Variovorax paradoxus: one gene and its partner. The protein of the gene in region 1 interacts with the protein of each later gene in a pairwise test. Links are inferred from orthologs where the notes say so. Each region holds a gene or a part of one and is shown on either strand. Other genes may lie near its edges. The genes, in order: secG and secA.

Region 1 (3,191 bases):
GATCGAAGGCTTCGCGTTCGAACCACGTGGCGGCACTCCAGACGGGCTGAAGCGAGTCGACGACGGGCAGGTCTTCATTCGGTGCGAACACCTTGAGGCGCACGCGCTGGTTGAGGCTCACGGAGAGCAGGTGCGAGACGACGCAGTAGCGCTCGCCCTGCCACTCGCTTTCGCGGTAGTCGGAGTAGTCCATGCCACAGAGGTCGATCAGCTGCTCGAAGCGGCAGCCGGGCGCATCGCGCAGCAGCGTTGCTGCATCGATGTAGTCGGCGGCACTGACCACGACGGTCACTTCTTCGAGCGCGAGCGTCACGCTCTTGGCCTTGGCGCCGAGCGTCTCGGCGATCGTGGCGCGCAGCACCTCCGGCGAAATTGCAAAGTCAGTCATCGTCGGCAATCTCTCAAGCGCGGGCAATGGTATTGGTGCGGCGAATTTTCTGCTGCAGCTGAATCACGCCGTACAGCAGTGCTTCAGCGGTGGGCGGGCAACCCGGCACATAGACGTCGACCGGCACGATGCGGTCGCAGCCACGCACCACGGAATAGCTGTAGTGGTAGTAACCGCCGCCATTTGCGCAGGAGCCCATCGAGAGCACCCAGCGCGGCTCGGGCATCTGGTCATAGACCTTGCGCAGCGCCGGCGCCATCTTGTTGCACAGCGTGCCGGCCACGATCATCAGATCGGACTGCCGCGGGCTGGGGCGAAACAACATGCCGAAACGGTCGATGTCATAGCGGGCAGCGCCCGCGTGCATCATTTCGACCGCACAGCATGCGAGGCCGAACGTCATCGGCCAGAGAGATCCGGTCTTCGCCCAGTTCACGACCGAGTCGTAGGTCGTGGTGACGAAGCCTTCTTTGAGAACGCCTTCAATGGCCATCGTGTTGCTTCCTTGTCATTCCCAGTCGAGCGCGCCTTTTTTCCACTCGTAGACAAAGCCCACGACGAGGATGGCGAGAAAGATCATCATGGCCCAGAAGCCAACAGCGCCGATTTCCTTGAGCGCAATGGCCCACGGAAAGAGAAAGGCAATTTCGAGATCGAAGAGGATGAAGAGAATCGCGACGAGGTAATAGCGCACGTCGAACTTCATGCGCGCATCCTCGAAGGCCTCGAAGCCGCACTCGTAAGGCGCGTTCTTCGCAGCGTTGGGCCGATTGGGCCCAAGGATGTATCCGATGACTTGCGGGGCGACGCCTACGCCGACCCCGACCAAAATGAACAAAAGGACGGGAAGGTAGGAATCGAGATTCATCGAGAAATTTTCACCGCTTGCCACCGACAGAAGAGCCTCTGGATAGAGATCTTCTGCCGGTGAGATTTGGTGCGGTCGGCGAGACTCGAACTCGCACAGCTTTCGCCACTACCCCCTCAAGATAGCGTGTCTACCAATTTCACCACGACCGCGGTTTTAAACTGTCCAGATGGCATGAGGTGCCGTTGAGGCATTTGGCTTTCTGAACAGATTTAGAGTTTACCCTGAAATGAAGCCGTTTCTCACAGACGGCTGCATGAAAACAACCTGATTACTTGGCCGGAATCTGGCCGGTGCCCGAAACAGGAGCCGCAGGCGCCGAAGCAGCCTTGGCAGGTGCTGCTGCAGAGGGGATTTCACCCGCAGCGCCCGTCGCAGGAGCAGCCGGTGCAGCAGGCGTGCCCACGGCGGCGCGCTCCAGCAGGCTGCCACCGCCCGCAGGACGTGCGTGACTGAAGTAAGCCAGCAACAGCGTGCAAGCAAAGAACACCGCAGCCAGCACGGCCGTCGTGCGCGAAAGGAAGTTGGCACTGCCGCTGGCACCGAACAGGCTGCCCGCACTGCCGCTGCCGAAGGCCGCACCCATGTCGGCGCCCTTGCCGTGCTGGATCAGGATCAGGCCGATCATTGCCAGCGCCGACAGCATTTGCACGCCGACCAGAAGATTGAGGACCACGTTCATTCGTTCTTACTCCTAAGTGATGGCTGCCGTTGCCGCGATCAGCGTGCAGCGGCAGAAATGATCTGCAAAAAGTCGGGCGCCTTCAGCGAGGCGCCACCGATGAGGCCGCCGTCGATGTCGGCCTGCGCCAGCAGTTCGGCGGCGTTCGCCGCGTTCATGCTGCCGCCGTACAGAATCTTGATGCCCGCGGCATGCTCGCTCGCCGCATGGTGCAGTTGCGCACGCAGCACGGCGTGCACCGCCTGCGCCTGCGCCGGCGAAGCCGTCTTGCCCGTGCCGATGGCCCAGACCGGCTCATAGGCCACGACGATCTCGCTGATGCAGTGGCCGTTCAGATGAATCACCGCGGCCAGCTGACGCTTGACGACCTCTTCCGTCTGCCCTGCTTCGCGCTGTGCCAGCGTCTCGCCGACACAGACGATCGGCGTGATGCCGTTCGCCAAGGCTGCCGCCGTCTTGGCCGCCACCACGTCGTCGGTTTCGCCGTGGTACTGGCGACGCTCCGAATGGCCGACGATGGCATAGCGCACGCCGAAGTCCTTCAGCATCGCCGCCGATTGCTCACCGGTGAACGCACCTTGCGGGTGGGCCGAGATGTCCTGCGCACCGAGCGCCAGCGACGGCGTGTCCGCCAGCAGCGATTGCAGCTGGGCAAAGTACGGCGCAGGCGCACACAGTGCGACACCGCAAGCCGCCGGGCTGACAGCCAGCCCTTGCTGCAGGGCCTTCACCAGCGCCTCGTTGGCGGCCAGGCCGCCATTCATCTTCCAGTTGCCGGCAATCAGTTTCTTGAAAGTTGTCATCGCGTTGTTCGTCTCACCAAGTCAGCACGATCTTGCCGATGTGCTGGTTCGATTCCATCAGGGTGTGAGCCTGGGCCGCACCGCTGGGCTCACCTGCTGCCGCATAGGTGCTGTGGATCACGGGCTTGACCGCGCCGCTTTCGAGCAGCGGCCAGACCTTCTCGCGCAATGCCTTGGCGATGGCGCCCTTGAACGCCACCGCCCGCGGACGCAGCGTCGAGCCGGTGATCGTGAGCCGCCGACGCAGCACGAGGCCCGCGTTGATCTCGCTCTTCACACCGCCCTGCACCGCAATGATCACGAGCCGGCCGTCTTCGGCCAGGCATTCGATCTCGCGCGCGACGTAGTCGCCCGCCACCATGTCGAGCACCACGTCCACGCCCTTGCCGCCGGTGAGCTGCTTCGCCACTTCGACGAAATCGCTCGTGCGGTAGTTGATCGCGTGGTCGG
Region 2 (3,695 bases), 3.4 Mb from region 1 along the record:
GATGCAGGTCGAGCGCGTGCGCATCAGGCCGTCTTCGCCGGTGCCGGCGTTGGCATTGCCGGTGTTGATCACCATCGCGCGGATGCCGTAGTTGGCCGCCAGATGGTCGCGGCAGACCTGCACGGGTGCCGCGCAGAAACGGTTCTGCGTGAACACGCCGCCGACCGCCGAGCCTTCGTCGATCAGCACGACGGTCAGGTCCTTGCGGTTGGCCTTGCGCACGCCGGCTTCGGCCACGCCGATGCGGACGCCGGGCACCGCGAACAAGGCGGCAGGATCAGGGGCGGACAGGTTCACGGGCATGGGATTTCTCTCAATAAAAAGTGCGAGGCTTCAGTTCAGCTTGCCGTGGCACTGCTTGTATTTCTTGCCGCTGCCGCAGGGGCACGGGTCGTTGCGGCCGACGCGAGCAAAGGCAGCGGCTTCGGCGCTCAGGGCGCCGGTGCCGACGGCCGCGAGGCGACGCTGGTTCTCTTCGTCGACGCGCACCTCGACCTCGCCCGTCTCGGTGGGCGCGGTGTAGGTGATGTTCGAGACGTTCTCGCCGCGGCTTTCCATTTCTTCGGCCGCCTGCTCGAGCTGTTCGCCCGACTGCACGCGCACCGTCATGAGCTGGCGGGTGACTTCGTTCTTCACCGAGTCGAGCAGCTGGCCGAAGAGCTCGAAGGCCTCGCGCTTGTATTCCTGCTTGGGCTGCTTCTGCGCATAGCCGCGCAGGTGGATGCCCTGGCGCAGGTAGTCGAGCGAAGCCAGGTGTTCGCGCCAGTGGGTGTCGATGCTCTGCAGCAGCACCATGCGTTCGAACTGGGTGAAGTTCTCCTGGCCGATCAGCGTGACCTTGGCGTCGAAGCTCTCGTTGGCGTAGGCCACGATCTTCTCGACCACTTCCTCGTCGGAGATGGCTTCCGACGACTCGACCAGCTGCTTGAGCGGCATGTCGATGCCCCACTCGCTGAACAGGCTCTTCTCGAGGCCGTCGAGGTCCCACTGCTCTTCGACCGATTCGCGCGGCACGTACTGGCGCGCGAGGTCGGTGAAGCAGCCTTCGCGCAGCGCGGCGATCTGCGCCGTGAGGTCGGTCGCGTCGAGGATGTCGTTGCGCTGCTGGTAGATCACCTTGCGCTGGTCGTTCGACACGTCGTCGTACTCGAGCAGCTGCTTGCGGATGTCGAAGTTGCGCGCCTCGACCTTGCGCTGCGCGCTCTCGATGCTGCGCGTGACGATGCCGGCCTCGATGGCTTCGCCGTCGGGCATCTTCAGGCGGTCCATGATCGCCTTCACGCGGTCGCCCGCGAAGATGCGCATCAGCGGATCGTCCAGGCTCAGGTAGAAGCGCGAGGAACCCGGATCGCCCTGGCGGCCCGAACGGCCGCGCAGCTGGTTGTCGATGCGGCGCGACTCGTGGCGTTCGGTCGCAATGATGCGCAGGCCGCCCAGCGACTTCACGAACTCGTGGTCCTTGGTCCATTCGGCGCGCACGTGCGCGATGTCGGCCTGCTTGGTGGCTTCGTCGCGGCCTTCGTCGGCCTCGATCGCCTCGATCATCTTCTCGATGTTGCCGCCCAGCACGATGTCGGTGCCGCGGCCGGCCATGTTGGTCGCGATGGTGATCATCTTCGTGCGACCGGCCTGCGCCACGATGTCGGCTTCGCGGGCGTGCTGCTTGGCGTTCAGCACCTGGTGCGGCAGGCCCGCCTTCTCGAGCAGGGCGTCGATGATTTCCGAGTTCTCGATCGACGAGGTGCCCACCAGCACGGGCTGGCCGCGCTCGTAGCACTCGCGGATGTCCTGGATGGCCGCTTCGTACTTCTCGCGCGTCGTCTTGTAGACGCGGTCGAGCTGGTCGTCGCGCTTGCTGATGCGGTTCGGCGGAATGATCGTGGTCTCGAGACCGTAGATTTCCTGGAACTCGTAGGCCTCGGTGTCGGCCGTGCCGGTCATGCCGGCCAGCTTGCCGTACAGGCGGAAGTAGTTCTGGAAGGTGATCGAAGCGAGCGTCTGGTTCTCGGCCTGGATCTCGACCCCTTCCTTGGCTTCCACGGCCTGGTGCAGGCCATCGCTCCAGCGGCGACCGCTCATGAGGCGGCCGGTGAATTCGTCGACGATGACCACTTCGCCCTGCTGCACCACGTAGTGCTGGTCGCGGTGGTACAGGTGGCGGGCACGCAGCGCGGCATTCAGGTGATGCATCAGCGTGATGTTGGCCGGGTCGTACAGCGACGCGCCCTCGGGAATCAGCTTCAGTTCGCCCAGGATGCGCTCGGCGTTCTCATGGCCGTCTTCGGTCAGGAACACCTGATGGGTTTTTTCGTCGACCGTGAAGTCGCCGGGCACCGTGACGCCCTCGCCCGTGCGCGGATCGGCTTCGCCTTCCTGCTTCTTGAGCAGCGGCACCACCTTGTTGATCGCCAGGTACAGGTCGGTGTGGTCTTCGGCCTGGCCGCTGATGATCAGCGGCGTGCGGGCCTCGTCGATCAGGATGGAGTCGACCTCGTCGACGATCGCGAAGTTCAGGCCACGCTGCACCCGGTCGCCGGGCTCGTAGACCATGTTGTCGCGCAGGTAGTCGAAGCCGTACTCGTTGTTGGTGCCGTACGTGATGTCGCTGCCGTAGGCGGCCTGCTTTTCCTCACGCGGCATCTGCGGCAGGTTGATGCCGACCGACAGGCCCAGGAAGTTGTACAGGCGGCCCATCCAGGTCGCGTCGCGGTTGGCCAGGTAGTCGTTCACCGTGACCACGTGCACGCCCTTGCCGGACAGCGCGTTCAGGTACACGGGCAGCGTGGCGGTCAGCGTCTTGCCTTCGCCGGTGCGCATTTCGGAGATCTTGCCGTTGTGCAGCGCCATGCCGCCGAGCAGCTGGACGTCGAAGTGGCGCATCTTCATGACGCGCTTGGAGCCTTCGCGCACGGTGGCGAAGGCTTCGGGCAGCAGGTCGTCGAGGCTTTCGCCCTTGGCGACGCGGTCCTTGAATTCCTGCGTCTTGGCGCGCAGCGCATCGTCGCTGAGCTTTTCGAACTCGGGTTCGAGCGCATTGATGCGCGTCACCGTCTTGCGATACTGCTTGAGGAGCCGGTCGTTGCGACTGCCGAAGATCTGGGTCAGGAAGTTGGTTGCCATGGGCGTGGAGAGGGGCGGGCACCTGACACGACAGGCACTGCGACCGGATTCCCTAAGATATGGTGAAAGCAGTTGGGCGCACCTTCTTCGAATGCAAGCTTGGCAAGTCTCGAAGTCGGATGGCCCCGTTCCGGAACAAACGCCGACGCAAGCGTCGGCAAACCGGGCATTTTAGCTGTCTTGTTTCTAACCCCTGGATTACCCATGTATCGCCGACTTCCCCCCGCCATTTCACTGCACGAAGCTGCGGCAGGCGCCCCCACCCTGGGGAGCCTGATGGCGCGCGCGCGGGACACGGCCGAGCGGCTGAAGGCCATCGAAGGGTTGATTCCGCCGGCCATGCGCGCGGCCATCCAGCCGGGGCCGGCCGAGGGCGATGTCTGGTGCCTGCTGGTCAAGGGCAGTGCCGCGGCGGCCAAGCTGCGCCAGCTGTCGCCGATGCTGGTCACGCGCCTGAAGAACCGGGGCTGGGACGTCGCGACGATCCGCATCAAGGTGTACACCGGGCGCTGAGCCCCGGGACCGCACACCGCTTCAAGCAACGACGGCGCGATCGGGCCAGCTCGGATCGCTCG

Evidence for each region.
Region 2: the proteins of secG (region 1) and secA interact in binary tests that used the Escherichia coli proteins (3 or more experiments, as listed by UniProt). The link is inferred for Variovorax paradoxus from one-to-one orthologs.

What each region holds. Positions count from the first base shown.
Region 1 is NZ_CP045644.1:3,814,468-3,817,658, reverse strand. Bases 234-3,110 are described here. They hold secG (preprotein translocase subunit SecG), read right to left. Parts: upstream 1,939-3,110; coding sequence 1,528-1,938; downstream 234-1,527. Other genes in these bases: GFK26_RS17370 (NAD(P)H-quinone oxidoreductase), read right to left, coding at 2,755-3,110; tpiA (triose-phosphate isomerase), read right to left, coding at 1,977-2,741; GFK26_RS17390 (NADH-quinone oxidoreductase subunit A), read right to left, coding at 897-1,256; GFK26_RS17395 (NuoB/complex I 20 kDa subunit family protein), read right to left, coding at 402-881; GFK26_RS17400 (NADH-quinone oxidoreductase subunit C), read right to left, coding at 234-388. In the rest of the region: more of GFK26_RS17400, read right to left, coding at 1-233; more of GFK26_RS17370, read right to left, coding at 3,111-3,191. UniProt on the Escherichia coli protein: Subunit of the protein translocation channel SecYEG. Overexpression of some hybrid proteins has been thought to jam the protein secretion apparatus resulting in cell death; while this may be true it also results in FtsH-mediated degradation of SecY.
Region 2 is NZ_CP045644.1:7,256,062-7,259,756, forward strand. Bases 134-3,514 are described here. They hold secA (preprotein translocase subunit SecA), read right to left. Parts: upstream 3,121-3,514; coding sequence 334-3,120; downstream 134-333. Other genes in these bases: argJ (bifunctional glutamate N-acetyltransferase/amino-acid acetyltransferase ArgJ), read right to left, coding at 134-303; GFK26_RS33790 (DciA family protein), read left to right, coding at 3,325-3,514. Also shown: more of argJ, read right to left, coding at 1-133; more of GFK26_RS33790, read left to right, coding at 3,515-3,633; GFK26_RS33795 (pyridoxal-phosphate dependent enzyme), read right to left, coding at 3,655-3,695. UniProt on the Escherichia coli protein: Required for protein export, interacts with the SecYEG preprotein conducting channel.